4 regions of the Rhizobium skierniewicense Ch11 genome follow, and region 4 is predicted to be linked to each of the others. Evidence: predicted binding sites of a transcription regulator. Region 4 holds the regulator's gene; each other region holds the start of a gene.

Evidence for each region. The regulator PhoB, encoded in region 4, activates phosphate uptake and scavenging genes when phosphate is short. The targets are predictions, from matches to a motif close to TGTCATNNANCTGTCAT.
Region 1: the regulator PhoB is predicted to act here: its motif matches at 4,024-4,040, upstream of EKM04_RS15020 (BtaA family protein).
Region 2: the regulator PhoB is predicted to act here: its motif matches at 6,651-6,667, upstream of phnF (phosphonate metabolism transcriptional regulator PhnF).
Region 3: the regulator PhoB is predicted to act here: its motif matches at 3,024-3,040, upstream of EKM04_RS04680 (UDP-2,3-diacylglucosamine diphosphatase).

The regions. Positions count from the first base shown of each region.
Region 1 covers NZ_RXPG01000021.1:160,865-168,905, reverse strand. Annotated here, with positions in the region: gene EKM04_RS15035 (lytic murein transglycosylase) at 1-945, opposite strand, end outside; gene EKM04_RS15030 (glycoside hydrolase family 25 protein) at 1,115-1,906, opposite strand; gene EKM04_RS15025 (class I SAM-dependent methyltransferase) at 2,054-2,731, opposite strand; gene EKM04_RS15020 (BtaA family protein) at 2,728-3,978, opposite strand; gene EKM04_RS15015 (lytic transglycosylase domain-containing protein) at 4,192-5,226, opposite strand; gene EKM04_RS15010 (LysE family translocator) at 5,350-5,985, opposite strand; gene EKM04_RS15005 (pyrophosphate--fructose-6-phosphate 1-phosphotransferase) at 6,156-7,367, opposite strand; gene EKM04_RS15000 (J domain-containing protein) at 7,679-8,041, shown strand, end outside.
Region 2 covers NZ_RXPG01000030.1:415,572-423,612, reverse strand. Annotated here, with positions in the region: gene EKM04_RS21850 (DMT family transporter) at 1-137, opposite strand, end outside; gene EKM04_RS21845 (aminotransferase-like domain-containing protein) at 289-1,680, shown strand; gene EKM04_RS21840 (hypothetical protein) at 1,929-2,126, opposite strand; gene EKM04_RS21835 (carboxy terminal-processing peptidase) at 2,406-4,496, opposite strand; gene EKM04_RS21830 (J domain-containing protein) at 4,767-5,375, shown strand; gene EKM04_RS21825 (hypothetical protein) at 5,422-5,718, opposite strand; gene phnF (phosphonate metabolism transcriptional regulator PhnF) at 5,901-6,626, opposite strand; gene phnG (phosphonate C-P lyase system protein PhnG) at 6,732-7,205, shown strand; gene phnH (phosphonate C-P lyase system protein PhnH) at 7,205-7,801, shown strand; gene EKM04_RS21805 (carbon-phosphorus lyase complex subunit) at 7,806-8,041, shown strand, end outside.
Region 3 covers NZ_RXPG01000005.1:257,243-265,283, reverse strand. Annotated here, with positions in the region: gene EKM04_RS04690 (ABC transporter permease) at 1-996, opposite strand, end outside; gene dgcA (N-acetyl-D-Glu racemase DgcA) at 1,140-2,123, shown strand; gene EKM04_RS04680 (UDP-2,3-diacylglucosamine diphosphatase) at 2,140-2,970, opposite strand; gene EKM04_RS04675 (NADP-dependent malic enzyme) at 3,187-5,502, shown strand; gene EKM04_RS04670 (DUF2865 domain-containing protein) at 5,651-6,775, shown strand; gene bluB (5,6-dimethylbenzimidazole synthase) at 6,783-7,469, opposite strand; cobalamin riboswitch at 7,542-7,723, opposite strand; gene EKM04_RS04660 (hypothetical protein) at 7,816-8,007, shown strand.
Region 4 covers NZ_RXPG01000009.1:27,202-35,242, reverse strand. Annotated here, with positions in the region: gene argF (ornithine carbamoyltransferase) at 1-330, opposite strand, end outside; gene EKM04_RS08550 (aspartate aminotransferase family protein) at 388-1,596, opposite strand; gene EKM04_RS08545 (GcrA family cell cycle regulator) at 2,033-2,563, shown strand; gene EKM04_RS08540 (DUF7674 family protein) at 2,600-2,968, opposite strand; gene EKM04_RS08535 (DUF6481 family protein) at 3,242-3,631, opposite strand; gene EKM04_RS08530 (hypothetical protein) at 3,670-3,891, opposite strand; gene EKM04_RS08525 (cold-shock protein) at 4,122-4,331, opposite strand; gene phoB (phosphate regulon transcriptional regulator PhoB) at 4,815-5,498, opposite strand; gene phoU (phosphate signaling complex protein PhoU) at 5,530-6,246, opposite strand; gene pstB (phosphate ABC transporter ATP-binding protein PstB) at 6,335-7,150, opposite strand; gene pstA (phosphate ABC transporter permease PstA) at 7,166-8,041, opposite strand, start outside.

The DNA.
Region 1 (8,041 bases), on a different contig from region 4:
TATGTTGAAGTTGGGGTAGGTTATGAAGGCCGGGCCTTTGCGACCCTGTGGCAGGATAAGGGCTGCGGGCAGGGCGCCGAAGTTCTTGTTGCCATCCTTTGGCGCAACACCGAGATTGAACCATTCGCTTGCTGTCAGCGTACCGCCGAGGCCGGATTTTTCCCAAGGCAGGTTCTCCGGTACGGACACTTCCTGAATCCAGGGCTCGCCCTTCTTGAAGCCAAGATGCTGGATGAATTTGGCAGCCGTCAAAATAGCGTCCGGGCTGCTCGCCTTGACGTTGACGTGACCATCGCCATCACCATCCACGCCGAATGCGATGATATCCTTGGGCAGCATCTGCACTTGGCCGATTTCACCAGCCCAGGCACCCGTGTTGGTGGCCGGATCGAGATCGCCGTGCTGAACCATTTCGGTAAGCGCAATCAGTTGCGGGCGGAATAGCTCCGGGCGGCGGCAATCATGCGACAGCGTGACCAGCGCGTTGCGGGTGTTGAAATCGCCCTGAACCGCGCCAAAGTCCGTTTCCATGGCCCAAAAGGCTGCAATCACACCTGCAGGCACGCCATACTCGTCTTCGGCACGCTTGAAGGCTGCGGAGTGCTCCTGAATCTTCTTGCGGCCCATGTCGAGGCGGCCCTGGCTGACAGTGCGCTGGGAAAATTCAAGGAAGGTCTGGCGGAACACGCCCTGAGCGCGGTCACGCGACAGAACCTTCTGGTCGATCTGCGCGCCAGCCAGCGCCTTGTCCACGGCTTCTGCTGGAACGCCCTTGCCCACGGCTTCTGTCTTTACGCCTTGTAGGAAGGTGTTGAGATCACCGCCGCAGGCCACCTGTTTCGGGTCATCCGGAGACGCCACGGGAGTGATGGCGAGCGCCGAGCCGCAGGACAAGGTAAAAAAGGTGGCAGCGAGTGCGAGGCTGCGTGGCGAAAAGCTGGACATCAGAATTCCTCAAATGTGCGATTTAAACCATGCGTTCGCCAAGCTTTGTGGCGGAAGCGTGGGCAAGACGATGGAAAAGCACCAACAGACGTGATGTTTCCAACGCCATGTCTTCGGTCGACAGCACATCTGCTGGAATTACCGCAGAAATCAAGTTGAAATCGATGGGTTAGCCGCGCGGCTGGTTCGCAGATGCCACCCATGTGCGCCAGTTCTTTTCCGAGCCGGCGAAGACATTGATATCTGTCGGCGTGCTGATGCCGGGAATGACGCCGGTGCCGGTATATTGCCAGAACGCCCATTGGCGGTCGCTGTAGATCTGGGCGGGGTGAGCGGCCACGGAGCGGACCCAGAACGGGTAGTTCTTGAACTGGCCGACCAGATTGTCGCGGTGGAAATCAACACTGGTATAGATGATCGGGCGCTTGCCGTAGTGGCGTTCGATGCGGGTGAGGAACTGCTGTATCTCGGCACGGACCACCTCTGGTGAAGGCCGTGTCTTGCAGGTTGGGGAGGCGGGGTTCCATTCGACGTCCAGGACCGGCGGAAGTTTCATCGCCTCTTTGGGCACGGTGCGAATGAACCAGTCTGCCTGGGCATCCGCCGTCGCGCAGAAATAATAGAAGTGGTAGGGCGCGTGCGCCACGCCTGCGGCTGACGCTTCGCGCCAATATTCGTCGAAGCGTGCATCGACACGGTCCGTACCTTCGGTTGCCTTGATGAAGGCAAAGGAGACGCCGGATTTGCGCACGGTTGCCCAGTCGATATCCCCATTCCACTTGGACACGTCGATACCGTGTACCTCATGCTTGTGGGGTGAGCGCGCGCCGAAATCCTGTGGATCATTATCCTTGAAGCGCGGCTTGCCGACGGAAGCGGTTTCGAGGAAATCATAACTGGTGGAGGTGCAGCCGCTCAACAGGAGGATGGACACGAAAAGAGCCGGAAGTAGCCGCTGCATGATGATCCCAGTGAAACGAATGAAAGTCCGCGCCGGTCGCCCCGGAGAGGCGCCGTAATCTCCTGTTTACCATAACAGGGTAAACAAGCCGTTATGGCAAGACGGATGACGGGAAATTCAATGCTTTACCGTTGACCGCAGCTGTTTTCAGGCCTCTGGCAAGGTCATGACAGCGCGCCACGCGTATCCTCGCGCAATCGGCTGGAATTCCAACGCAACGTTGGCGCTGCCGGCGAAAGCTTCCAGCACATATCGCATATTGGCACGGGGCGTGACGTGAAACTTGGTCAACCAGGCCTGTAGCAAAGTCCGGAACGGGCGTGGCAGGCCTTCCTGTTGCCCGAAATCCACGATGTGCAGGGAACCACCGGGCGCAAGTGACGCCAGCGCGCGTTCCACTGCCTTTTCCCATTCCGGTATCATCGATACGGCATAGGAAATCATGATTCGGTCAAAACCATCGTTGCGAGCAAATTCGCTGAGCCTGAAGGTCGTGGCATCTGAGACGCGCAACACAGGCCTTTCCTGCCTCCCGGCGAAGGTTTCGGCAGCCGTCGTCAGCATTTCCGCCGAGATATCAAGGCCGTAAATCTTTGCAGTCGGGAAAAGTTTGGATGCTCGAAGAAGATTGCGGCCGGTGCCACAGCCGATTTCCAGCAAGCTGCCGCCTTGCGGGATATCGAGTTTGTCGATGGTGGTGTCGCGGCCCAGCAGATAATATTTGCGCGTCAGATCATAGATGTGTCGCTGGTTGCGATACATCTTGTCCATCAGGTTGGCGTGGTTGACATCACGAAGGCTGACATTGTCACCGATGCTTTTCATGCCTGCGCCCTCTGATAGATATGGAAGCCACCATAAATGGCGGAGCGGTCACGCGCGTTGAGTTCCTGCGAGCGCTCGGCGAGATAGGACCATTGGGCGCGGATATCGGGTGACAGGCGGCCTTCGATGACGCTCTTTTCGGCAGCCGTGCGGAAAATGACGCGGGCGTCTGGCCCCGCCGTACGGCTGATCTGCGACCAGAGTTCATTGATCTGCGTGTCCGTCATCCAGTCCTGCGCGTCCAGAAGAACGTAGCGGTCGACAGAAGATGCCGGTTTGGAGGTCAGCAGTTCTGTAAAGGTGGCGTGGTGTACGGAAACGCGTGCGGCATTTCTGCGGATGGCGGGATAGTAATCGGTGCGCAGATAATCGGGAAGGTTGCCCTCCTGCGCTTGCGGATAACGGCGCACAAAGGCCTGCCAGGCGAAGTAATTGTCTTTCAGCGGGAAATCACAGGCGAGCTTTTCAAGACGCTGGCGAAGAACCGGAGCAATCGTGTTGCCGTCCGAAAGGCTGGCGAGCTCATCGTATTGGCGTGGTGGAATGCCGAGGCCGAAGAGCGAGCTCTTGCGCTTCGTCAGCCAGCGGATCATCGGCTTGTCGAAGAGCGGCGCGACTTTCTCGTTGAAGAACTGACGTTGCTCATCCATCGAACGGGCATTGGCCATGTCCTGAAGCTTCACACCGTGCAGGCGGGCCAGAACGTGACCTATGCCAATGAAGCGGCCGAGCAAGCCGGTGCGATAGATGTTGCCGTTGAACACAGAAATCCGACGGCGGCCGGTCATCTTGCGTTTCGACCAATAGGCGCGTGTCTGCGGGTCGAGGTTTGGGGCAATGAAACGATCGTAGCCTTCGCTGTTGGAGCGCACGTTGGCGTGACCGAACTGGCGCACGACGTCGCCATGATTCGGCAGGTGGCGGAACGCTGCGAGCTTCAACTTGTTGAGGGCGATGTGGTGCGGATTGAGATCCACCACATCGATGCGAGATGGATTGCGCGACAGGTAGGCAAGGACGTTACAGCCGCCTGAACCGATGGTGACGATGCTGTGGCCATCGCGCAGCTCCATCGCCTGCATATCGACCTCAGGGTCTTCCCAGATTTGCGGGTAGACCAGACCGGAAAACAAAACACCGAACAGGCGCTCCGACAGGCCGCTGATGGACAGAGCCTTGTGTTGGAGCAGCGCTGTCTTCAGTTTCACGTTTTTGCTGAAACCGGTTTTCGGCGCGACACTGGTCATCTGATTCCACCTCTCATTCGGTTGAGAGGCGTTTAACCGCGAGACGCAACAGTTTGATGACGAGGCGGTGGTCAGGTGTTTATGTCGCCGTTAGATTGGCATGGGGGCTGTATCCAGCAGCGATACGTCCGCATGTCTTTGACGGCCAGGTCGATCAAGGACTTGATCTTAACTGTTCTCGAGCCAATGAGGGTAGAGGGTTGTGTCGCCAGGCTACTTGCGCAAAACGTGCAGCATGCCCTTGCGCTTGGCGTCGTAATAGTAGCCGCGGGCGTAAAGACGGACGGCGTTATCACGATCGTTGTCGGCCACCAGCCATGCACCACTGAGATATTTCACGGCGTATTTCAGGTTGGTCTCGGCGTCGAAGAGGCCTGAGGCGGGGCCGTCGAAGCCCATCGAGCGTGCCGTGGCGTGCTTGATCTGCATAAGGCCGAAATGGCCGCCGTTGACCGCATTTGGATTGTAGCGGCTCTCACGCATCACGACGCGGTGAACGAGATCTTCTGGCACGTTGTACATGGTGGCGTATTTGGTGATGAGGCCGCTAAGCTTCTGACGGCCAACCATCGATGGCGCATCCAGTGAAGGCGTGATGGCTTCCCGTGTGCTGATGGCGGCAAGAGCTGCATTTTGCGGCGCAGACGCATAGGCAAGCATCGCACCCTGCGGCTTTGGAACCGGGATGACACTCTGCTGCTTCATCATTTCTTCGGTCAGCGGAATGGCTGCCGCTGATGGGGTTCCGGGCGCGCCGGGTGCTGGCGGAAAGCTTCCCTTGAGCGCAACGACCTGCGGAAGCGCGGCACTCGCCGTCTGGTGAGCCAAGGCTGCTGCCGCCGGTGTCGTGGCGGCCGGTGCTGCAAGAGCGACCTGAGTAGCCGCCTGTGGCTGCAACTGCGTGTCTATGGCAGCAGCGGCTGCAATTTCGGATGCGGGGGGAAGTGCAACGCGGCCACCCTTGAGGGCGGTTGATGTTGGTAAGGTCGTTGCCGTGGAAGCGACTTGTGTGGCAACTGCCGCGGTTTCCGTCGTCGCTCCGGCTGCTGCCGTTGCAGGTGTCACACTTGCCATCTGGGTGGTGGTTGTGTCTGCCGATGTGGCCGTAACCGAGGCTATCTTCGGGTGCGATGGATCGCCCTTGGCCGAATATTCGACGCTTGTGCATCCTGCCAGTGACAGCGCAAGGCCCACTGTGGACGACATAAGAAGCGCCGATCTTCGACCAAAACTGCCTGAAAATTTCATGCTGCCGCCCTTGAGTGCGCCTGTCGCTCGATACCCCCGTTTCCAGCGAAGCAGGCAGTCCCTATCCGGCGATCATTAACCTATCGTAAGGTTTCGGGCAAGCGGCGACTTAACAGCAATGTCTTATGCAGCGATACGGCGGTATCCGGCGGTCACGGCGCGGCCAGCGATGAAGCTCTTTCGCTTTGAATTCTTTGCTTTTTTGCTAGCCGACATTCTCCGCACAGACGTGATCGTAAAGCGTGCGAAAGCCGCCTGCAGGCCAAGGCATACGAGCGCAATCAAGAGAAGGACCGACTGCATTTGCGTGACCATTTCAACGACGTCGCGGGTGCCGTTCAAAAACTGCATGAGGAAAGCGACGAAGAAGCCGAAATAACGCAAACGCAAAGCTGCCATCACGAAGCAATCCGAAAAGATGGTGCCGAAGGATTTTCCGCGCAGGTTATCGTTGTCGGCATTGGCTTCGCGCGCGGCGGGTGTCGCAATCGTCCACAGGGTAAACAGCATCAGCCAAGCCGTGCCGGCCCAGCGTGCGATGTCCACAAGCGTGGAGGGCAAGAGTTCTGCGCCGACGACGATAATGGAGGCGGCGGTAACCGTTGTGACGATGCCAAGTGTCGCGCCAGTGAGAGCTGCGACCATGGCGCGCTTGCCGCGTATGGCGGTATAGCTCGCGACTTTGAAGGACACGGGTGAGGGCAGTGCGAAAAGGATAGCGCAGGCCGAGCAGAACACCAGCCAGACTTGTGCGGACATATGCTTTCCTCCTAGCCCTCCCTGCACGTCATTTCTTTGTAACCTACAGTATCACCCCAGAAACCGAAACGCATTTCTGGGGTGATAGGTTCATAACGTCGAGAGCGGTGTGTTTACGCCACAGTTTGCGGTTCACAGCATCATGCGGCGTAAAGAGGCGCTTTTATGCTCTATGCCGCTTTGTAGGGCTGGCCAATGTGGTTCATGACCTCGCCAAACCACGGTGTCGATAGGTCGAAGTGCTTGCCGCCCTTGATGCGCGGAAATTCGATGGTGCGCAGCTTGCCGCCTTGGTCTTCGTCATGGCCGGTAACGCCCGAAACCTTGTTGAGTGCGCTTTCCACGGCCAGATCAACCATGCCCTGGATGAGCCGCAGGTCCTGGCCATTGGCGGGGGCGGAGCGCGCGTAATAGCCCGACTTTTGCACCATTGTGCGTTCCGCGCCGATCAGGCTGGCGAACTGCTTCTGGAACCACCCGCCAACATTGATGGTGTCGATCTTGACGTGACCGAAAGCATCACGCTTGACGGTTTCGCCGGATGCTTCGCGCTCGGCAACGATCGAATCAAGGCCTGCACCTTCAGAGACGAAGAGCGTGACGAAGCCCGTCTTTTCCATCGTCTTCTTCAGGCGCTCTGCCTCGGCCTGGATATCGAAGGCCATTTCCGGCAGATACAGACCATCGATGCTCTTTAGCTGTGGTCCCATCAACAGGCCATCGACATATTCATTGCCAGTGGTCTTTTGGATATAGGCCCGCGCCGTTGCCGCCGTCAGCCAGCCGCAGTGGCGCCCCATGACTTCGTGAATGACGAAGGTCTTGGGCGCTGCACTTTGTTCGTTGCTGACATTGTCGAAGAAGTTTGCGCCAACTTCCGCTGCAGTCCACGCGCCCAGCGACTGCTTGATAGGCACGACGTCGTTATCGACGGTTTTGGGAAGGCCGACAACGGTGAGGTTATAGCCATTGGCGCCGAGGTAGGCCGCAAGGTCCGCAGCCGTCGTGTTGGTGTCATCACCGCCAATGGTGTGCAAAATGGTGACGCCATCCTTTGCCAGACGGTCTGCCGCCACGGCCAAAGGGTTTTCACCTTCCTTGACGAGCCCGCGCTTGGCGCAGTCTGCGGCATTGGTCAGCTTCACACGGCTGTTGCCAATCGGCGAGCCGCCGTAGCGGTGCAAAAGGTGCGCTTTCTCGCGCATATCCTTGGTAATTTGAACGCTGTCGCCCAACAGAACGCCTTGATAACCGGAGCGATAGGCAACGATGTCAATGTCAGGCGCGATGTCGCTGTAGCGTTCGATCAGGCCACCCACGGCAGAGGAGAGGCATGGTGCAAGACCGCCTGCGGTCAACATTGCAACTTTCTGTTTGGCCATCGTGGCACTCCTTCGTGTTCATTCCAAAGATGTCGTAGGGCAAATGGATGCGGCAGCGAAACGAGCATGTAAAGTGAATTTCTCAAGAAAATCGGGCATTTCGCACCAATCTTCAAAGCGATTGAACGAGTTGGCTGATCTAATCGTTTCAATTGCTCGTACCAACTTCGTACTGCTTCCAGGCTGTGGAAAACCAGTGGCGTCGCGACGGAAACGACCCCGCCAAACCTCATCGCAAGATGAAGAAAAGTTAATGCCATGCGACCTTTATGTATATTGCAATCAGCAAGCGGGGCCGTATGCTTAAAGCCATGATGTATGATTTCGCCTGTTTGCAACTTTCATCGCTGTGGGAACGACTGCTTGGCGCAATAGGCGATGCGGCGGGCAATGTGCTGGGCCGCGTTATCGAAGCGGTCAGAACCGTGTTCGAAGGCGATCCGGAAACGCGCCGTCAGGTGTCGTTCTCGGTGGCAATCATTGCCCTGTCGGCCAAGATGGCCAAGGCCGACGGTATGGTCAATGATGCGGAGGTTCAGGCCTTCAGGCAGATATTCGATTTTCCCGAAGAAGAAGCCAAGAACGTTGCGCGACTTTATAACCTCGCGCGGCAGGATGTGGCCGGTTATGAGGCCTATGCCGAGCGTCTGTCCGGACTTTGCGGTTCCGGAGAG
Region 2 (8,041 bases), on a different contig from region 4:
TTGAGATAGTGCGTTAAATACCGCGTGATAGGGAGCGTAAGAGAGAAGGCCAAAACCGCTACTGTTCCGAGTATGAGGCCGATATTTTCGTGAGCTGAGGTTGTGGCGCGCGCGCCTGCGTTCTGCAATAAGGCCATTCAGAAAATTCCTTCTGCAAGCGTGTGCAGCTGATAATATCATCAGTCGAACAAAATGAACTAGAGCATTATCTAAAAATTTGCATTTAATGCACCAGTACAAAATGTCACGTCACAAAAAATGAGTCAAGCGTAAGGAGATGAAATGTGGATGCCTAAAATAGGCACAGGATCGGTCGACACCGCGCCGATCTATCTGCGCATCGTCGAGGCCCTGTCGCGTGACGTTGCGTCGGGTCATCTTGTCGGTGGTGACGCCCTGCCGCCCCACAGAAACCTTGCGAAGGCACTGGGAGTCAGTCCAGGCACGATTACGCGAGCTTACCTCGAGGCCGAAACGCGTGGATTGATTGAAGGGCATGTTGGGCGAGGCACACGTGTCAGCGGGCTTGCCGCCCGTGCCGGTCAGGCCAATGAAACCGCCAGTGCAAAACCACGATCCGAAGAGATCCGTAACCGCAATTTCGCAACGCTCAATCTTGCCCTCAATGAACCACCGATGGTGCAGTCGCTTTATCGTCTTGCAGACGTGTTTGCCGAACTCGGCAACAATCCCGAAAGCTGGCTCGACTTCTGCAGCTACGGCCCGTCAGCAGGCTTCGATGCGCACAGGGTCTCTTTCGCACGATGGATCACCTCGCAGGGCCTGCCAGCAGACTCGCGAAGGATGGCTGTGTGCAAAGGGGCACAGCATGCCATCAGCCTTGCCTTCTCCGTAAGCACGGCGCGGGGAGACACTGTGCTGGTTGAGAGCTTCACCTATACGGGCGTTCGATCTGCAGCGGCCCAGAACGATCTTCGGCTGTGTGCTGTTCCCATGGACGACGAAGGGATTTTGCCCGAAGCCCTCGAAGAGGCAGCCCGGCGAACGGGGGCTCGGGTTGCGTATTTGGTGCCGACCTTGCAGAATCCCACAACCAGCGTGATGAGCCTGAAGCGTCGGGAGGACATCATCGAGATTGCCCGAAGGTTAAATCTCATCCTCGTCGAAGATGATGTTTACGGCGCCCTTATCCCTGGAGCACCACCGCCACTGGCGGCGTTGGCGCCCGACATCTGCTTTTACATCAGCAGCCTTTCCAAAACCGTCTGCCCGGCTCTGCGAACAGGATTTATCCTTGCGCCCAACGACCGTTTTTTCAGCGCGATTAGCAGTCGGCTACAAGCAACCATGATCACGGCTACGTCCCTTGATACGGTCATTGCCTCTCGCCTGATAGAGACTGGTGCCGCTCGGATCATCATTGACGACGTGCGTACAGAATCTCAACGCCGGACACGGGCGGCGCAAGAACTACTGGGCCCGGACGTCGCGCTCAAATCCAAGGACGGAGGCTTCCATATCTGGCTGCCGATGCCCGCCGAGAAAGCCGAAGAGGTTTTGTCGGCGGCGGTCGTGAACGGCATTGCCATCACACCGCCAAGTTCTATCGAAGGGTCCGGAGATGGCCAGTCGGGACTGCGGCTCTGTCTGGGTGCGCCCAGTTTCGAGGATCTCACAGCAGGTCTCAATTCGCTGCGACCCTTGCTCATCTCGACGTAACAGGCCCTATAACTGGGATGAACCGGCTAGACGAGAGCCCCTCCCCCACACGCGCGCAGGCTTAGCGGTTTGACCGGGGTGTCAATCAGCGCACACAAATTTGTTGTCTTCAATCACTGCATAACAACAGATTTAATCTTCACGAACGTCGTCGGCGCAAAAGATGCCGCGATCAACAGGTGAGTCCATTGCCGCATTACGCGAATGAGACGCGGTCGGGCCGCGCCTCATTCAAAACGTCATAGGCATCAGGCAGCACCAGCCGGGTCGCCGATCGGCAACAAGGCTGGGTTGAGTGTCGGATCGTTTGGGTTTTTCGTGTCACCGGGATCACTGATGGGCGGGACGGGTGGCTTTTCCTGCACGCGATCTGGAATGCCGGGTGTCGACGTTGGGCCGCGTGGCGTTTCTGCGGGGTTATCTGGAGCCGGGTTGATATCTCTCATGACATTTCTCCTTTAGGGTACTGCCAAGCAAACTGGTGGTACGCCAACAGGTTCCAGAACTATCGTTATTTCGCGGCTTAAACGGATAAAGTGAAACGGCCTTCAGACCATGGAGGTCACATGCATCATCCACCGCGGTATGATCTTCATGGCGATTTTCTTTTGGACAATCCGCTCGATTGGGCGACACATGTTACCCACCGACGTCGAAGAAAAGCCGCCGACCTGCATGTGAGCTCTGGTCGGCGACTTGATGCTTTTGAGCCTGTTTTGCAGACTTTACTGCTTTTTCTTGACGTCCTGCGACAGGTCTGCCTCATCGGCAACGATCGTTGCTGCCTCGATCTGTAGAACGTCTTTTGCATTTTTCCGAGCGGTCTCGATCGCGAGATTAGCACTTAGACTGCGCTCGTTTGCTTGCAAACCATCATCACTACCGCGCATAACCCCGTCGTCTGCCTCTCCGCGCGCTTTCAGACGATCCGCCAACGCGGTCATTTCATTCCTGCGTTCAGCTTCATTGAGAGACAAAGTTCGTTTCTCGCGTTGGGCCTTGAGGTCGGCGACATCCGCTTCAAATCGCTGAAAAGCCTTGTCGTCCTTGATACGGGCCTCATGGCGGCTTTGGAGTTGCGGCAACAGAGCGCTTGTCGTTCCTTTAGCGGCATATTTCGCAGGCTTGATTTCGGAAAACGGCAATGCGTTGTCGTAGCTCGATTCACCCAGCAGCTTGGGATCGGACAGACCCGGCAGGCTGATGTCGGGTGTGACACCATGCAATTGCGTCGTGCCACCATCGATACGGAAAAACTGTGCGATGGTGAGTTTCAGCTGGCCGAATTCCGGCTTGGTGTTGCGGGCAACCTGATCGAGATCGACAACCGTCTGGACCGTACCCTTACCGAAACTCGGCTCGCCCACGATCACCCCACGGCCATAATCCTGTATGGCGGCCGCGAAAATTTCCGAGGCCGAAGCAGAACCGCGGTTGATCAGAACGCCGACGGGACCTGACCATGCCGGCGTTGACAGATCATCGCTTTCGACCTTGATCTTGCCCTCTGCGTCCCGCTGCTGGACAACCGGCCCCTTGCCGACAAACAAGCCGGTCAAATCAATTGCCTCCGACAGGGATCCGCCGCCATTGTCACGCAGATCGACAAGCACGCCGTCCACATTCTCCTGCTTCAACTCTCCAAGCAGCTTGGCAACATCTCGGCTGGCGCTTCTGTAATTCTTGTCACCTTTTCGGCGCGCTTCAAAATCCTCGTAAAAGGTCGGCAGCGTGATCACGCCAATTTTGCGCGTGACACCATCCTTGAGCACGGGGACGATCGTCTTTTGAGCGGCCTGTTTTTCCAGGCTGACCTTGTCTCTGATGAGAGTGATAACACGGTGGTTTGCATTTCCACCCGCATCTGCAGGCAAGATATCCAGTCGAACGGTGGAGTCTTTTTCACCCCGTATCATTTGGACCACTTCATCCAGCCGGGTTCCGACAACCTCTTTAATCTCGCCATCCTGACCCTGCCCCACGCCAATGATGCGATCGCCAACGGCAAGTTTTCCGGACAATTGGGCCGGACCACCTGCAACGAGTTCACGAATTGTGGTGTAACCATCACGTTCCTGCAGAACGGCACCGATACCAACCAGAGAAAGTCTCATCGAGATGTCGAACTCGTTGGACGCTGCGGCACTGAAATAGTCGGTATGAGGATCCACTGCCGTTGTGTAGGCGGCCATGAACGTCTGGAACACGTCGTCGCTCTTGTAGGGATAAACGCGCTCCAGAATATTCTTGTAACGCTTGTCCAGAGTATCACGAATCGCCGTATCGGCCTGACCCGCCAGCTTCAGACGCAGCCAGTCACTTTTAACCCGCTTGCGCCAAAGCTCATTGCTCTCCTGCGCAGATTGCGCCCATGGGGCATCCTCTCGGAAAAGCGAATATTCTTCTTTTGCTGTGAAATCGAACGGCTGCTTGAGCAGGCCACGGGCGTAGGTCATGCGATCGACGACCCGCTGGGTATAAACGTTGAAAATGGAAAACGGAATTTCTAGGTTTTCGTCCAGTATCCCGTTATCGATGCTGTTTTTGCCAACCATGAAGGTGTCGATATCAGCCTGCATGAACAGCATCCTGTCCGGGTCGAGAGACTTGATGAACTTGTCCATGATTTTTGCGGAGAGCGCGTCATCGAGCGGAACAGGCTTATAGGCATACCTCCCAAGGAACTGCGCACTCAGATTGGCGGCTTGCGCCTGAGTGCTGGATGGCTCCAAGACAGGAGGTTTCGCGAGCTCTTGAGAAAAAGCAGAGGACGCAACAAACAGAATTAAGCCAACAAAACCATACTTCATGCGCATTCAGCGTTATTCCTTATCGACGTCTTGAATCAACTCTACTGAAATCTAGAGAGCAATTGTGATTTTTTAACAAGTCCGCACCGTGTGTCTTGAACACAATGATGCGATCATTACACGATGTGCAGCAGCCAATTCATCATCAATTTCCCACCATCGTCTCACAGATAAATGGCGCGCAATTCCCTCCATGCATATCGGGTGCGCAAAAACCATTGGGCAGGTCGCGCAAAAACCCTTGCCGGGATGGCGCACTGAGTCCATACACACGTCATGACGTCTGATTCAAAAATATTCGTTGGACTGAAGTCCGCGCGCAAAAAATCGACAAGCGCTAGCGAGCCGACAGGTCCGAAATGTCAGTGGGACGGTTGCGACAAGACCGGTACGCATCGCGCACCTGTTGGACCCATGGCCGAAGGACTGTATCTCATGTTCTGCATCGAGCATGTCAGAGATTACAACAAGGGATACAGCTTCACGTCAGCCCCATCGAGCGATGAAGTGGCGCGCTACCAAAAGGAAGCTGCTGAAGGTCGCCGCGTGACCTTTGGCACACGGGTCGACCGGTCGACGGAAATTCCGATGCCCTCGACCGCACGCTCCGGTTCTGCAAAAGCATTGAATCAGCGCAAGACGGCAGCTCAGCGTCAGGCGCAAAAAGCCGATCTTCAGAAACGCAAGCTCAAGGTGCTCGAAGCAAAGGCTTTCGACACGCTAGGCCTCGAAGCAGATGCGACGCCTGAAGATATCAGGCGCCGTTACCGGGAAAGGCTTAAGATGCATCACCCAGATGGCAACCAGGGCGACCGCACCTCGGAAGCAGCGCTTCAAGCGACGATCGAGGCACACAAGATACTGAAGCTGAATGGCTTTTGCTGACGCGTTGTGATCGTCAACCGTAATGTCGCAATAAGGGGGTCGTGTTCTAATAAATCTTGGAACGCGACTTTGCTGCGAGGTCTTCGATCATGACCGAAGCGTCTTTCAACGCGCTTCGACATTGATCGACAGGAACGTCACCGACGGCCAAATCAGCGGAAATCTTCTCTAGAAACGTCACGGCATCGCGGACGTTTTGCGCTGGATGTCTGTCGATCTTGTCTCTCAAGTCCCGCACCGCGACAACGGCGTGATCAAGCAGTTCACGGATTTTGGCGGGGTCGGTGTCTGAAACGTGTTCAGAGGTTTCCAACAGCTCCGAGATGAGTGCGGCATAATTCATCGACAAAGCTCTCCAGGGTTAACCCACCGTATGCAGACCACACGGTCGGCGTGGTCCTTTGGTTCTAACAGCTTAAGCGGTGAGAACAACCTTGATACGGTTGTCTTTTTTCCCGAAAAGTTTTGTACAAGCCCGGTCCGTCTTCCAGTTTCGCTCTGTATGTGATCGCGGAAAGATAGAAGCTATGGCGCATTCGAGAAGACAAGTTCCATACGGTCTGCCAAGAAACGCGTGACGATGCTTTGTACGGGTGCATCGTTCTGATCGATATCGATTGCCCGACTGACAAGGACGATACTATCGGGCGCACAAGTGAGGAAGCTGACATCGCGAGATGATGCGCGTTCAGCGGTCAATCTCGTTTCCTTGCGCCGATAATCCGCAAGACCCTCCATTTCCAGTGCCTTTGTGATGGAGCCGGTCTCGGCATAGGCGGCGATGATCCCGGGAAACCGGTCTGCGGAAAAAAGAGAGGTCGATCTGGACAGCGGAACACCGGCTGCCACGGCCAGATGCTCCATACGATGCAGCGGCGCTCCGATCTTGCAATCCAGCAGGCTTGCCTGTGCAGCGTTGGCAACAATCAGCTCGGCATTGATCAATCGCCCCGATGGCTCCAACGATTGTCGCATCATGTTTTCGGAAAAGCGGGCCCTCGTGCCAATCGGATAAACAATGCGCTGGGGCACCGCATTGACGAAGGTGCCGCGACCGCGCTCAGCGCGAAGAAGCCCCTCACTGGATAACGCAGCGATTGCTCGCCTGACGGTATGGCGATTGACCCCGTACTGAGACGCCAAGGCGCCCTCCGTTGGCAATTGATCGTCTATCGCCCCCTCGCTGATGGCATTGCGGATGCCGTCTGCAACGCGCCGCCACCGTGAAACGCCATCATCGAGATCGTCCACGCAAGCCCTCCACAAACACCAGGCTGTCATTCTTCTGTCACCGTATTGAGTGTATATATCAAATATGATTAGTTGTCTACACAACTAGATAAATATGGATGAGAGATGACACGCATCAAGCACCCCTTTGACACTGCAGTTCTCTCAAGAAAAAGCGCTCTCGACATCCTGTCGGCGGCGCCTGCTGTTCTGCTGGATGAACGTTACTCGCGGATGGCTCCATCGCTGCCCACCGCTTCACCGGTACGCGGCCCGGAAATCGGCACCGTCATGGTTCGAGGCAGAATTGGCGGTGGTGGTGCCACCTTTAATCTAGGCGAAGCGAGCGTCACTCGTGCAACGATCAAGCTCGTGACAGGTGAGGTCGGCCACTCCATCGTGCTGGGCCGGGACCAAAACAAGGCACGCATCGTCGCCCATCTCGATGCGCTACGGCAAATCGACACCTGGCAGCAACGTATCGATGACGAAATCACCCGGCCCATCCTCTCCGCAATCAACGACGAGAAGCAAAAGCGCGCCGAAGAGACGGAAGCGACAAAGGTCGATTTCTTCACCGTCACACGAGGAGAAGACTGATGCAAACAGCAACATTCGATGGCGGCTTCACCGATCCTGTTTTCGCCTCCCAGAGTGTTTTCCGAGCGGTAATGGATGCTTTTTCCAGACCTGGAACGAACGTTGATCTCGGCACCGTCGCAACCGGCCCTGCGCCCCTCACCTGCGCTGCCTCTGCCATTTTGCTGACGCTTGCGGATTATGACACCCCGGTCTGGTTTGAAAACGCGGGCGACATGCAGAGTGCTGCCGAATGGCTGGTCTTCCATTCGGGCGCACCGGTCACACCAGAGCAAGGCAAGGCAAGCTTTGCGGTTCTTAGTGAGAAAAGCCGAATTGATAACTGGAAAGATTTTGCTGTGGGGACGATGAGCTATCCCGACCGCTCTGCAACGTTGATCCTTCCGGTTCACGCCATGACTGGCGGGACCATGCTGCAACTCTCCGGCCCCGGGATTGAAAACACGCACGCCATTTCACCATCCGGCCTGCCGGAAGGCTTTGCCAAATGGGCGCTGGAGAACAACGCGTCTTACCCACTGGGCCTCGACGTCATCATCGTTTGTGGCAGCGAGGCGTTGGCCCTCCCGCGCACAACGCGCATCAAGGAGATTTGAAGCGATGTATGTGGCCGTAAAGGGCGGTGAAGCCGCTATCGACAAAGCTCATAAGCTGTTGGCCGACAGACGCCGAGGCGATCGCGATGTGCCTGCGCTGACATTGGAGCAGATTGCCGGTCAGCTTTCGCTTGGCGTTGATCGCGTCATGGCCGAGGGTTCTCTCTATGATCCAGAACTGGCTGCTATGGCCGTTCGGCAATCCCGCGGCGACCTCATCGAGGCGATTTTTCTGCTGCG
Region 3 (8,041 bases), on a different contig from region 4:
GAACGGTGCCTTGATCATGCCGGATGCGATGGTGGAAATTTCCACCGCAGAATGCAGACGGGAAAGGAACACTTCGAATGTGATGCCTGAATACAGCAGCGAAACGACGGCAGCCCCGAACAGCGCCGCAAAGTTGGCGATGATGGTCAGAAGCGGAAGCGCGATCGTGAGCGCCACGAGGCGTGGGAACACCAGAACGCCGACCGGATTGAGCCCTATAACCTTCAGCGCGTCGATTTCCTCTCGCATTTTCATGGAGCCGATCTCGGCCGTGATCGCGCTTCCCGAGCGACCGGCGATCATGATCGCAGTCAGCAAAACGCCGATTTCACGAAGCTGCAAGATGCCGACGAGGTCGACCACAAACACTTCCGCACCGAAGTAACGCAGCTGAAACGCACCCTGCTGGGCAATGATCGCGCCGATGAGAAACGACATCAACAGGATGATCGGCACAGCGCGCACGCCCATATGGTCGATCTGGTTGACGATGGCAGCAGGTGAAACACCGCGCCCTCGCCCAAGCTTCATCTGTGCGCCGCGCACGGCAGAGCCCAGAATATACATGCCTGCCAGGAAATCGGCGCCTGCCTGCAAGACGTTCTTGCCTACGGGGTCGAATATCCGCTCGACGACACCCTTTTTATTGGTCTCCTTGGGCGGCAATGGTGCCTCATCCGGCAGAGCCGTGATGATGCCTTCAACCCGCTCATTGCCTTCAAATACGACCTCAGTACCGGCCTGTTCCAGGCGGTAGCGCATGCGGCGTAAGAGCCATGCACCCGTGGTATCGATATCATCCACATCGGCAAGATCGACCGAGATTGAGCCGTTCGCTGCAGATCTTTCGATCTTCTCGATGTCGGCAAGGACAGGATGGATGTTGGCATTACGCCAGGAACCGCTCAAAACGTAACGCGCGTTCTCGGCCTCAGCGTTGTCATCGGCTGAGATTGATGCAGGTTTCGCCCGTTGTTTAGTCTGAAGTTCTTGCATCTTGCTCCAAGCGAATGCAGCGTCTTAAAGATTCTGTAACGATTCATATCGACTGCCGGATCAGCAAGCCACTGCCCTGCGGATGAAAACGGGTGATTTTTCGTCTGTTTACAGGTTTATTCATCACCTCTAAGGCAATTTTCATGCGTCGTTACCTTGAAGCCACAGCAGAGACGTTCCCGATTGCCGGAAGTTTCACCATATCGCGGGGCAGCCGAACCGAGATTCGTGTCGTGCGCTGCACACTTCATGACGGTGACGCCAAAGGCGTTGGTGAATGCGTGCCTTACGCTCGTTATGGGGAAACCATCGAGGGTGTGATTGCGGATATCCGTGCAGTCGCTGATGCCGTGGCTAACGGTCTGGACAGGCACACGTTGCAACACACGATGAAACCGGGCGCGGCGCGCAATGCCGTGGACTGCGCCCTGTGGGACCTGGAGGCAAAGCTTAGCGGTAAAGGCGTCGCAGAAGCGATATTACGTGGACCCGCCCATCCAATTGTGACCGCCTATACGATTTCGCTCGGTGACGCAGATACCATGGCCGCCAAAGCTGCCGAAAACGCCCATCGCCCGCTTCTGAAGATCAAGACGGGAACCGAAGACGACGAGGCTCGCCTCCGCGTCGTGCGCGCAGCCGCGCCAACGACAGCGATCATCATCGACGCCAATGAGGGATGGAGAGAAGACAATCTCGAACATCACCTTGCCATCGCGGCTGAACTGGGTATCGCTTTGATCGAGCAGCCCTTACCCGCCGGCATGGACCATATGCTGTCACGTATATCGAGGCCCGTTCCGATCTGCGCGGATGAAAGCGTACATCTCACAGCCGATCTGGCATCGCTCCGCGACCGTTACGATGCCATCAACATCAAGCTCGATAAAACAGGCGGACTGACCGAAGCGCTGATCATGAAGCGCGAGGCGGAGCGGCTTGGCTATACCATCATGGTGGGATGTATGCTCGGCACATCGCTCGGCATGGCGCCCGCTGTGTTACTGGCGCAGGACACGGCCTTTGCCGATCTCGATGGCCCATTACTGCTGGCGCGCGATCACCTCCCCGGACTGGTCTACGACGACTCGATTGTCCATCCCCCAGAGCCACAACTCTGGGGTTGACGGAAACCGACCTGCTTTAGGCTGCGTATTTGCCGATGAGCTTGGGAAAAGCGACCGGCTCCAGTTCGCCAACGCTGTGCTCTTCGGTCTGTTGATCCGACTTCATCCAGGTGATCAGTTCGAACGTGCCGTCCATCGTCTCGACGACCGCCGTGCAGCTTTCCACCCAGTCGCCGGTGTTGATGTAGCGGATACCGTCGATATCCTCCATCACCGCATGATGAATATGTCCGCAGATGACGCCGTCCACATTGTTGCGGCGCGCTTCGTCCGCCACCACGCGCTGGAACTCGCCGATGAAATTGACGGCATGCTTGACCTGGAGCTTCGCCCAGGCTGAGAACGACCAGTAAGGAAGCCCAATGCGGCGACGAACGGCCGCCAGCAGAACGTTGACGGCAATCGCAGCATCGTAGGCCCAGTCACCCAGATAGGCCAGAAGACGGGCGTTACGGACCACCACATCGAACTCGTCGCCGTGAATGACGAGGTATTTCTTGCCATCGGCGGCTTCGTGGATCATCCGCTCGGCCACTTCGATACCACCGAAATGGGTGCCCGGAAATTCACGAAGGAATTCGTCGTGGTTGCCAGGAATGTAAACGATGCGCGTTCCCTTGCGGGCCTTGCGCAGCAGCTTCTGGACAACGTCGTTGCAGCCCTGCGGCCAGTACCAGTTGCGGCGCAACCGCCAGCCATCGATGATGTCGCCGACAAGAATGATGGTCTCGGCTTCATGATAGCGCAGGAAATCCAAGAGGAAATCCGTCTTGGCGGCTTTCGATCCAAGATGCACGTCTGAAATGAAGAGTGTTCTGAACTGTTTGGCTTCGCTTTGCCCGGCCATGGAACTGTTCCCCCTGTACTCGGCAATCCTCATCAATGGAAAAACAGACTCGTGTTTCAGCAAGATGACAATGCTGCCATTGCGCATGCGAAACCGGCGTTTGAGCACAAGCAAAAGTACCGACTTTGCCTGGAACAGGTAAAATAAACGGCTGTACGCACAAGCTGATTGTTGTATGCAAAGGCCTCCAAGAAACTTGAAATAAGCGGTGACAGAATGAGTTCTCAGGAAACGGGCAACACGAAAAACACCAACGCCAACGCGGATCTGGAAGAACAGGCGCTTTTCTATCACCGCTATCCGCGTCCCGGAAAACTGGAAATCCAGGCGTCCAAACCGCTCGGCAACCAACGCGATCTGGCACTTGCCTATTCGCCCGGCGTTGCTGCGCCTTGTCTTGCCATTCACGAAAATCCTGAAATGGCTGCCGAATATACCGCGCGCGCCAATCTGGTCGCCGTGATTTCCAATGGCACCGCAGTTTTGGGCCTCGGCAATATCGGCCCTCTCGCCTCCAAGCCAGTCATGGAAGGCAAAGCGGTTCTGTTCAAGAAATTTGCAGGCATCGACGTCTTCGATATCGAAATCGACGCACCTGGTATCACCGACATGGTCTCGACCATTTCGGCGCTGGAGCCGACCTTTGGCGGCATCAACCTTGAAGACATCAAGGCGCCCGAATGTTTCGAAGTGGAGCGTCAGCTTCGCGAAAAAATGAACATCCCGGTATTTCATGATGACCAGCACGGTACCGCCATCATCGTCGCTGCGGCGGTCACCAACGCACTGGAACTGGCAGGCAAAACAATCGGTGATGTCAAGATCGTTGCATCCGGTGCGGGTGCGGCGGCCCTCGCCTGCCTCAACCTGTTGGTGGTGCTGGGTGCAAAACGCGAAAACATCTGGGTTCACGATATCGAGGGCCTCGTCTACGAAGGACGAAACAGCCTGATGGACGAGTGGAAAGAGGTCTATGCGCAAAAGACCGACAAGCGCGTTCTCAATGAAACCATCGATGGCGCCGATGTTTTCCTCGGTCTTTCCGCGGCAGGTGTCCTGAAGCCGGAGCTTCTGGCCCGCATGGCGGAAAAGCCGCTCATTCTGGCGCTGGCCAATCCCAACCCGGAAATCATGCCGGAACTGGCCCGCACCGCGCGCCCGGACGCCATGATCTGCACCGGCCGCTCGGATTTTCCGAATCAGGTCAACAACGTTCTCTGCTTCCCTTACATCTTCAGAGGTGCACTGGATTGCGGCGCGACAACCATCAACGAAGAAATGAAGATGGCAGCCGTCCACGCGATTGCCGAACTGGCGCGCGAGGAAGTCTCGGAGGTCGCAGCGAAGGCCTATAGTGACGAAACGCCGATCTTTGGCCCCAACTACCTCATCCCGTCGCCGTTCGATCCGCGCCTGATCCTGCGCATTGCGCCAGCCGTTGCGCGTGCCGCTGCCGCAAGCGGTGTGGCTGCGCGCCCCATAACGGATTTCGACGCCTACCTCGACCAGCTCAACCGTTTCGTCTGGCGCTCGGGCTTCATCATGAAACCCATCTTCAATCTGGCGAAGACGGCAGAAAAGAAGCGCATCATCTTTGCTGAAGGCGAAGACGAACGCGTGCTGCGCGCCGCCCAGGTCTTGTTGGAGGAAGGCACAGGCGTGCCGATCCTCATCGGCCGTCCGCAGATCATCGAAACACGCCTCAAGCGCTTCGGTCTTCGCATTCGCCCGCACGCGGATTTTGCGGTGGTCAACCCTGAAGACGATCCGCGCTACCGCGAGTATGTTGATGACTACTTCGCTCTGGTCGGTCGCGCCGGCATCAACCCGGAAGCGGCGCGCACCATCGTTCGCACAAACAGCACCGTCATCGGCGCTCTCTCGGTCAAGCGTGGCGAAGCAGATGCACTGATCTGTGGTCTGGAAGGCCGCTTCGATCGTCACCTGCGCGACGTCAACCAGATTATCGGCAAACGCGAGGGCGCACACACATTCGGCGGTCTCAGCTTGCTCATTACCCAGCAGGGCGCAATCTTCCTCACGGACACCTTCGTCAATTACGATCCCACGTCTGAAGACATCGCGGAACTGGCAATCCTGGCGTCCAGGGAAATCAAGCGTTTTGGAATAACACCGAAGATCGCTCTCGTCAGCCACTCGAATTTCGGCTCGCGCGATTCCGAAAGCGCGCGCAAGATGCGCCGCGCCCTTCAGCTGGTGCGCGACACCGCGCCGGAACTGGAAATCGATGGTGAAATGCAGGGCGGCTCGGCGCTGTCGGAAATCCTGCGCAAGCGGGCCATGCCCAATAGTGCTCTGTCGGGGGAAGCGAACCTGCTGGTTTTCCCGAACCTCGATTCGGCCAACATCACCCTCGGCGTCGTGCGCACCATGACCGAGGGTCTGCATGTCGGCCCTATCCTGCTCGGTTCAGCCATGCCCGTCCACATTCTGTCACCAACGGTGACATCGCGTGGTGTGGTCAACATGGCGGCCCTTGCAACAGTTCAGGCTTCACACCCTTCTGTGTAAGTCCGGGTTAACGCAATTTTGAACTGGTTGTTGCCGCTTTGCGGCCCAGCCTTATGTTATCCTGAACGCATATTCGTGGTTTGCATTCGGCTGACGACGATCAACAGGGTATGGCACGCATGTTTACGGGCCGGAAACGGACAGACCATTGATCTCGCGCCGAGGCCGATTGATCGGCACCCTTTCAGCGGTTCTGTTCGCCGTTCCCCTGTACGCGCAGACTAACGACGTCTGCGGTGATCTGCGGGCTGAGTTGAATCAACCCACGCGCATCATGGGAAATACGGCGGAAGTGCGCCGTTATGCAAGCGCGCTGGCCCAGCAGAACATCATCATTCGCCGGATCCGGAACGATATGCGTGGCTATGGCTGCTCCTCTGGCAGCGTGATTGTCTATGGAAATCCGAACGCGCAGCTCTGCGGCGAAATCGGCGATGCGCTGGCGCAGGCTGAAGCTGAACGCGCCATGATTGCAGAAGACCGCGATCGTATGCTGGCCGCACGGCAGGCAGACAACGCCCAAAATAGTCGCCAAAACATCCTGGCCGCTCTCGAAGAAAATGGCTGCTTCGACGAGCAGCCACCGTCCCTGGCCTCGACCGACCCCTCGCAAGACCCCGATATGCGTGGCTCCGGTGATCCGTTCAATCAACCCGATAATTCGGATTACGCCCCCTCGCCGGACATGCCCATGCAAGGTGGCCTGAGAACGCTCTGTGTGCGAACCTGTGACGGCGCGTTCTTCCCGATTTCATCGGATGCGACACCACTGGATTTCCGCGATCAGGCGGCGCAATGTCAGCGCATGTGCCCAGGCACGCAGACGGAATTGTTCTACCACGCGCTGGAGGGCCAGGAGAGTTCGGACATGGTTTCGGCCAAGACCGGCCAGCCCTATGCGTCCATGCCGACGGCCTTTGCCTACCGCAACAACCCCAGTTCAAGCCGCGCACCGTCCTGCAGCTGCAATATGGCAGCCTATCAGGACCAGATGAAAAAGCAGGACGAACAGGCGAAAGCCCCGCAATCCACTGCCTTGCAGAATGGCTCCAGCAGCATCACCACCATCACGTCACCGAAGAGTGACGCCACGACCAAACCCGCTGACAGCAAGACAGACCTCAAGGTCGAGGCGGCACCCGTGCCAGAGCGGGATTATGACCCATCAAAGAACAAGGTTCGCATGGTGGGTCCACAATTCCTGCCCGAGGAGCAAAGCCGCATCGACCTGAAAAACCCCGCACTGGAGGGTGCACAGCCTCAGCAGCAATAGGAGCCCTTCACGTTGCTCCCCAGCGGTCCCGAAACACCAGTTCGTCCAGCGGCAGGCGCTGGCGCCAGCCTTTCACCGCCAGTTCCGGCTCGCCATAGAGCGTCTCGACATGACCGACGCACAGCCATGCGACGATTTCGATGTGCGGCGGTATATCAAGGATGTCGCGGATATCATCGTCGTGGAAGATACTCACCCATCCCACACCAACGCCCTCCGCGCGCGCCGCCAGCCACAGGTTCTGAATAGCGCAAACTGTAGAATACACATCCATGCGCGGATTGTGTGTTCGACCAAGGACGACATCTCCTCCACGCGTCGGATCGCAGGTCACGCAGATCGACAGCGGCGCCTTGCGTATACCTTCCAGCTTCAGGTTGCGGTAAAGCGCCCGCTGCTCTTCCCCGAACATGTCAGAGGCTTCTGCATTGGCACGCGAAAAGGCCTCCCACACGCGCTGCTTCACCTTCCCGTCCGTGACAAGTGTGAAATTCCATGGCTGCATGAACCCGACTGACGGCGCGGCATGTGCAGCTTTCAACAAATTGCCGATCAACTCGTCCGAAAGAGGCTCTGGCAGAAACTGGTCACGCACATCGCGTCGCGTTTCGATGGCGCGGTAGACGGCTTGCTTGTCGGCATCGGAAAATTCCTCAGCTGACACGAGCGCGTGGTCGAAGTCGTCCTGTTGCATCGTCAATCCCCAACAATGCTAGGGTCAGCCGAAAACACGGCTCACCTTCAAAACCTGCCGCTGTCCATGCGGTTCGGTCTATCGCATCAGGCCGGTCTTCTGACTCGGGTTCAACCGCATGTCACCGCCTTCCCGATCATCTCAGTGGCACATGGTCACACGCGTCCCCCTTACAGCGTTGGGCACGTCGCGGATTTTCACCGCATTCCCGATTCTCCTGCCCAAAGGCAAGCACCTGATCGGTGGGTTATGGCTGGCGTCACCCACTAATGCAATCCTCATTTCAAAGCGTGACAGGAACCCAGATACCGCCTGTGCATTCTAGCCTTCATATGATGGAGGAAGCATGATGAATGACGACACGCAACTGCGCGAGAAAATTGGCCAGGATCTCGACACACTTCACAGCAACGAAAGTCCAAAATCCATTTTCGAAATCGCAAATGATTACCTGCTGGGAAATCCAGACCTGAAACGCCTGACGGTCGAGGACATCATCAAGGAAGAAGCCGACAAGCGCGGTATTGAAATCCATTGATTTCAGCAGATATAGTGAGGATGCAACTGATCCG
Region 4 (8,041 bases):
CGAATGGTCGGTGGTGCGGATCATGATCGCGTCGACATAGCGCGACAGAACCTTGGCCGTATCGCCAATGGTTTCAGCGCGACCAAGCTGCATTTCCGTGCCGGACAAGAACAGAGTCTCGCCGCCCAGTTGGCGCATGCCGACATCGAAGGAGACACGCGTCCGCGTGGAGGGCTTTTCGAAGATCATTGCCAACATCTTGCCAGCCAGCGGCTTTTCCGCCGTACCGTTCTTGGTGGCAATCTTTCGCGCACGGGCGTCATCCATAATAACCCGCAGGTCTTCCGAACCAACGGCCGAAAGGTCTAGAAAATGCTTTGCTGATGCCATTTCAATATAGTCCCGTTGGTGCAGGCCGCGCTTGGCGCTTGCCTGAACAATGCGCGTTCAAGCGCTTTTTGCCATTTTCGTGGTGAGGCTTTCCGCCGCTCTTTCAAGCCGGGCCAGCCCCTCGCGCGCCTCTTCCGCCGTCACGACAAGCGGCGGCAGCAGCCGGATGACATTGTCACCAGCCGGAACGCCCAGAAGCCGTTCCGCACGGATCGCATGCAGCAGATCCGATGACGGCACCTTCGCCTTGACGCCGATCAGAAGACCCTCGCCTCTGATCTCCTCGATCACATCAGGATAGCGATCCTTGAGCGATGCGAGCCCTTGACGGAATACCAGTGCAACGTCTCGCACATGCGGAAGAAAGTCGTCGGCCAGAACGATATCCAGCACCGCGTTGCCGCAGGCCATGGCCAACGGGTTGCCGCCATACGTCGTACCATGCACGCCAGCCGTCATGCCGGATGCGGCCTCTGCCGTGGCAAGGCATGCGCCGAACGGAAAACCGCCGCCGATACCCTTGGCCACCGCCATGATATCCGGCGTCACGCCCGACCACTCATGCGCAAAGAACTTGCCCGTGCGGCCGACGCCGGTCTGTACTTCATCAAAAATCAGCAGCAGGCCATGCTCGTCACACAGCGCCCGTAGTGCCCGCAGAAACTCCGGCGACACGGGGCGCACACCGCCCTCACCTTGAATCGGCTCGATCAGCAGCGCTGCCGTTTCCGGAAGGATCGCCGCTTTCAGCGCGTCGAGATCGTTGAACGGTACCTGATCGAAGCCCTCGACCTTGGGACCGAAACCCTCGATGTATTTCTCCTGTCCACCGGCAGCAATCGTTGCCAGCGTGCGCCCATGGAAAGCGCCTTCAAAGGTAATGATACGGAATTTTTCCGGATGACCATGCGTGTAATGATAACGGCGCGCGGTTTTGATAGCGCATTCCAGGGATTCCGCACCCGAATTGGTGAAGAAAACCTTGTCCGCAAAAGTTGCATCCGTCAGCCGCTTGGCGAGCACTTCCTGCCCCTCAACCTCGTAGAGATTGGACAGGTGCCAGACCTTTTCTGCCTGCGACTTTAACGCGTCCACCATGTGCGGATGGCTGTGACCAACCGATGTGACCGCCACGCCCGCACCAAAATCCAGGTATCGCTCGCCCTTTTCCGTAACGAGCCAAACGCCCTCTCCTCGTTCAAAGCGCAGGGGAGCTCTGGAAAACGTATCGAACAATGGCCCAGTTTCGAGCACAGTGTCGGCCATGGCAGTGTCACTCCTTGCGCGAAAGGCGCTGTCATAAGGGCTTACCGGTCATCCCGTGCCTGAAAATCAAAAATGCCGCCTCGCGGCGGCTTCGGGTCGTCTTCCTCTTACGCAATCACTATTGTCACTTCACCTGGCGATGTCAACAAATGTCCGTATTTTCCGGCTGTCTCAAGCCATGGTAGAAGATTTGGGACACCATACGAGGTGTTGCTTTTCTGACTCACAAATGCAGCAAGTTGGGGAAAACCGGAAAATCGATTCCAGATGATTCCCACGACTCTTGTCAGAGAGTCACCCGACGATTAGGTTAATCTTCAATTACTAGACTGCAAGCGGCGGAACTAGTCACCTACAATCTGGCGGACACTCTGCGCGTGGTTCACTCCACGGCATTAGAGAATGATTCGGCCTGCGCGACGAGCGGAGAAGCGGCATGAACTGGACTGATGAACGCGTTGAGAGACTCAAAAGGTTGTGGGCCGAGGGCCTGAGCGCGAGCCAGATCGCGGCACAACTTGGCGGTGTCAGCCGCAACGCCGTCATCGGCAAAGTCCACCGCCTGAACCTTCCCGGCCGCGCAAAAGCGGGCGGCACTGTCGCTACGTCACGCCCGGCCACTAAGCGCCCGGCAGTCGCGACACCGTCTGCTGCACCACGCGCCGCAAATACCTTTCAGGCACGCGCTGCGACACCGCGTCCAACGGTGCGCACGGCAACGTTAAGCGATCAGGACACCGATACAGGCCGGGTTGTCGACTATGTACCGGTCAACACAGCGGTTCTGCCGACATCGCTTCGTCTGACCCTGACGGAACTCACGGAACGCACCTGCAAATGGCCGGTGGGTGATCCGCTGAAAGATGATTTCCACTTCTGCGGCTGCGACGCGTCTGAATCCTCGCCTTACTGCAAATTCCACGCAAAGATGGCTTACCAGCCTGTGAGCGAACGCCGCAGAGCCTGAAGGTTCGGGAAAAATCTGTGATCATAAATGAGCGGGTCATTGGCCCGCTTTTTTAATGGGCGAATGGCTCTGACGTCTTTGACCTCGGCAAGATTCGCTCAACGCGTCTACAATCACGGCTTCGGTGTGGTAGGTCAAAATGGTGCGCCACTCTTCGACTTCACGAGCCGTCATGAACTCGGGCAAGCGGAGACGCACCTGTTCATGGTCGGCCAGATGTTCAATGAAGCCAACCGCCGCAGCGGTGTTGATATCTGCATGTGGCGCTGCAAGACAATAGCGGGCGTAATCCATGATGCGACGGGCTTTATCTATCCTGTCGTTTTTCACGCAGGCTTCGAAAAAGGCGCGCAGCTCTATCCATGCAGCCATAGGCGACCAGGCGCGCTCGATCTCATCGCGCATCAGGTGCAGCCTCGATGGCCTTACGGCGCCAGACGCTCATATCAATTATCCACCATCATCCCAGGAACTCGTATAGAGCGTTGGGCTTGACGTTGGGCAAAAATATTCAGGAGAAGAATTATGGTGCGCGCGAAAAGCGTCCCAGACAGGGCTCTGCCTGAGCGGTGAGAATACCGTGTCCGGGTTATTGCCCCACGCTGCCAGCAGTCTGACAGGGCGCCCTGCCAGATCGCAGCCCTTCGGGTGAATGGCTGCTTGATCTTGGCGAATGGTTCAGCCCTGGCGGGCTTTGCGGTTGGCATAGCGGCGGTCACGCTCTGCCTTACGAGCGGCTTCGTCTTCGATGACGCGGGCGATGCGGTTCTTATCGGCCAGCTTGCGGGCGTCTTCTTCGGCGCTTGCCGCGGCTTCGAGTTCGGCCTGCTTTTGAGCAGCCTCTGCTTCAAGGCGGATTTTTTCTTCGCGTTTTTGCTGCTCACGCGCGGCCTGTCGCGCTCTGCGGGCCTCGGCAACGGCGATCTGTTCGGCCTGCTTGGCTTCAAGCATGGGTGCCGCAGCTTCCTTGGCTTCGCGATAGGCCTTCAAAAGAGCAGCCTTTGCTTCGGCAGCGGCGCCGCGCTGTTCGGAAACTTCGTTGTTCTTGATGTTTCTAGTGTTTCTCAAATCTCTATTCCAGTTGAGTGGTCATATTGATCCTGCGATCAGGTCTTCTTACCACGTTTCGTTGGGGCAGGTACAGGGTTCAGGCTGTCTTGCAATTCCTTGGCAAGACGCGCTTCGCGCAGTCTGATCGTCTTTTCGTCACGCGCCTGCGTAATCGAGTTGATCTCTTCAACCGCATGGCCACGGGCAAAAAACTGCGTTTGCGTGGCGCCAAATGCGATCTCGGCCTGTTTGCGAGATTTGCTGTGTGTTTCAGACATGAAATTTCCTTCCTGTCGCACCGGCCTGAAATCGGGATCGATTTGCTGGAAGTCCGATGCGGGGTGGATCGAGCAGCCTGGACCCTGTTAACGCCATAAAGGCACAGTACCCGAAGCTTGCGCCGCCAAGCGGCACAAAAAAAGGCCAGGCAAAGTGCCTGACCTCGGTTGGTCTCATGCTTTCAACAGTGCCAGTACATCCGTGGTCAAGGGAAAGCAGATCCCGTTATTTAAGCAGCCTGAAGGTTGCAAGCAGACATTTTGCCCGACTTGTTGTCGCGCTCAAGGTCGTAGCTCAGCTTCTGGCCTTCAACGATTTCGCGCATACCTGCACGCTCTACAGCGGAGATGTGTACGAATGCGTCTGTGCCGCCGTTGTCAGGCTGAATGAAGCCGAAGCCCTTGGTGGAGTTAAACCATTTTACTGTGCCTGTGGTCATAATGAACCCTTTCAAAGCATAAGAGATAGATCGCAGAACTGACGCCCTGCGTGCGATTATAGCGATTTTTTTGAAGAAAGGGTTAGTTCAAAACGCGGTGCTAATCGCGCGGCAACCAAAGCTCAGCAAGAAAAAATATCGACAACCAATAGATAGAGCCTTCCGGTCGGATAGTCAAACTTTAATTTTCAGATAATTTCAATCAACCCTTGTCGTCATATCAGTCACGATATGAGAACGTTTGTTTTCGTTGAGGATATTGAGCTCTGAAACAGTCTGGTATTCTGGCTGTTTATCAGCCCAGGTGCCGATCTATTCAACATATCATATCTTGATCGGGGCGTCGCTAGGCTCCCACCGTGTCGTGATGAGCCTACAAGAACCAAGCGACTTCAGACATGAAAAGCACGCCGCTGATATGCGCCGCTCACGGTGGCGCGTGCTCCTCAATGCGTTACGTCGCATCTGACTTCGCCGTAGACGTTAGGCCTCCATCGAATATCCAGCGCCGCGAACGGTGCGGATGACGTCCTGCATGCTGGAGAAGTTGAGCGCCTTGCGCAGACGGCCTACATGGACGTCCACCGTGCGTTCATCCACGTAGATGTCGTGCCCCCACACGCCGTCAAGAAGTTGCGAGCGGGAAAAAACGCGGCCGGGCGATACCATCAGGAACTCCAGCAAGCGGAATTCGGTTGGTCCCAGGCGCACTTCGCGGGCCTTGCGATGGACGCGGTGGGTTTCGCGGTCCAGTTCGATATCACCACATTTCAAAACGGATGACAGGACCTCCGGGCGGGCGCGGCGCAGCATCGCCTTGACGCGCGCCATCAGTTCCGGTGTGGAGAACGGCTTGACCACATAGTCGTCGGCACCTGTGGCCAATCCACGCACGCGTTCGCTTTCCTCGCCACGGGCCGTCAGCATGATGATTGGCAGGCGTTCCGTTTCCGGGCGCATCCGCAAGCGACGGCACAGCTCGATGCCGGAGACACCTGGCAGCATCCAGTCGAGAATGAGCAGATCCGGCGTACGTTCCTGCAAGCGGATTTCCGCCTCATCACCACGCGGGATCGTGTCCACGTCGTAACCTTCGGATTCGAGATTGTAGCGAAGAAGAACGCTCAACGCCTCTTCATCTTCGACAACAGCTATTTTCGGCACCATGACTAGTGACTCCGCCAGTCTTGTAGGACATTCACTCGGTGATCGCACCGAGCGTATTGGAACTGTCGTCCTTGGGACGCTCGCCTGCCGGCTGGCTGCCGGTGGCCATGTAGTAGATGGTTTCCGCGATGTTCGTCGCATGATCGCCCACACGCTCGATATTCTTGGCGCAGAACAGAAGGTGTGTGCAGGTGGTGATGTTGCGCGGGTCTTCCATCATGTAGGTCAACAGCTCGCGAAACAGCGAGGTGTACATGGCATCAATTTCCTCATCACGCTCGCGGATGGTCTGCGCCTTTTCCGCCGAACGGGTGGAATAGACATCCAGAACGTCTTTCAACTGGACCAAAGCCAGCTCTGACAAGTGTTCGAGACCACGGGCGAGCTTGCGGGGTACACCGGTTCCGGCAACCGCGATGACCCGCTTGGCCGTGTTCTTGCCAAGGTCGCCCACACGCTCCAGATCAGCGGCGATGCGCAGCGAGCCGATGATTTCGCGAAGGTCGGCAGCCATCGGCTGACGCTTGGCGATGGTCACGATCGCCTTGTCTCCGATTTCGCGCTCGGCATTGTCGAGGATCGTATCATCTGAAATGACCTTCTGGGCCAAAGCGGCATCGGAGTTGACGAGCGCGCGCACCGCATCGCTGCACATCTGCTCCGCAAGACCACCCATTTCAGCGATACGGCGGCTGAGGAACTTCAGTTCCTCGTCGTACGCGGACATGATGTGCGAGTTTGTCGGCATGGTCGAATTCTCCAGTTTCGATGCGGCTGGCCGCAAGCCCTGTCAGGCTCAAGCGGTTCAACGCGATGGGTTGCAATCAACGACAGGATCAGCCGAAGCGACCCATGATGTAATCCTGCGTGCGCTGGTCATCCGGGTTGGTGAACATCTTGTCGGTGTCGTTTTCTTCCACGAGATGACCCAGATGGAACATCGCAGTGCGCTGTGAAACGCGGGCTGCCTGTTGCATGGAGTGGGTCACGATGACGATGGTGTAGTTCGAGCGAAGTTCGTGGATCAGTTCCTCGACCTTGGCCGTTGCGATAGGGTCGAGCGCCGAGCAGGGTTCGTCCATCAAAATGACTTCAGGGCTGACGGCAATCGCGCGGGCGATGCACAGACGCTGTTGCTGACCACCCGAAAGGCCCGTCCCGGATTCCAGCAGGCGATCCTTGGCTTCGTTCCACAGACCTGCCTTTTGAAGGCTGGCCTCGACGATCTGGTCCATATCCGCTTTGTTGCGGGCAAGACCGTGAATGCGCGGGCCGTAGGCGATGTTCTCGTAGATCGACTTCGGAAACGGGTTCGGCTTCTGAAACACCATGCCGACACGGGCGCGCAGTTCAACCACATCGATGTTGCTGTCGTAGATATCTTCGCCATCGAGCGTGATCTTACCCGTGACGCGGCAACCGTCGATCGTGTCGTTCATGCGGTTCAGCGTTCGCAGGAATGTGGATTTGCCACAGCCCGATGGACCGATGAGCGCGGTCACGGTGTTTTCGCGGACGTTGAGGTTCACATCGTACAGCGCCCTTTTGTCGCTGTAGTAGACGGATACGTCCTTGCCAATCATCTTATGAGAAACGTCATTCATTTTCTTGTCCAGCGCCTTTTCCATTGCTGCTTCCGACAACATATTCATCGTTCTAAGCTCCTTTTACCAGCGCCGCTCGAAGCGACGCCGCAAGAGAATTGCGCCAACATTCATGACAACGAGGAAAATCAGCAGGATGATGATAGCGCCGGATGTCCGTTCGACAAAGGCGCGCTCTGCCTCGTTTGCCCACATATAGATCTGGACCGGCAAGGCCGTGGATGGGTCCATCGGCGTTGTCGGGTAGTTTGCGACGAAGGCGACCATGCCGATCAACAGCAGGGGAGCGGTTTCCCCCAGAGCATGGGCCAGGCCGATGATGGTGCCGGTCAGAATTCCCGGCATGGCCAGCGGAAGAACATGGTGGAAGATCGTCTGCATCTTCGAGGCGCCCAGCCCCAAAGCCGCAGCGCGGATCGATGGCGGAACGGCCTTGAGCGCCGCACGGGTCGCAATGATGATCGTCGGCAAGGTCATCAGTGTCAGCACGAAGCCGCCGACCAGAGATGCCGAGCGCGGGAAGCCCATGAAGTTGATGAAGACCGACAGGCCGAGCAGACCGTAGACAATCGATGGCACGGCTGCGAGGTTGTTGATGTTCACCTCGATCAGATCGGTAATGCGGTTCTTGGGCGCGAACTCCTCCAGATAGATCGAGGCTGCCACGCCTATCGGCAGGGACAGCACGAGAACGATCATCATCATGTAGAAGGAACCGATGAGCGCAACGCCCACACCGGCGGCCTCCGGACGGCTCGATGCGCCATTCACGAAAATGCCGGTGTTGAACTGCTTGGCAAGCTGGCCGCTTGCGACGAGCTGATCCATCCACTTGACCTGCTGGTCGGAGACGCGGCGGTTTGCCTCTTCGCCGGTCATGTCAAACTGGCCCTTGAAGGCCGAGTCGATATCGCCGGACGCCAGAAGCGCGACATTGCG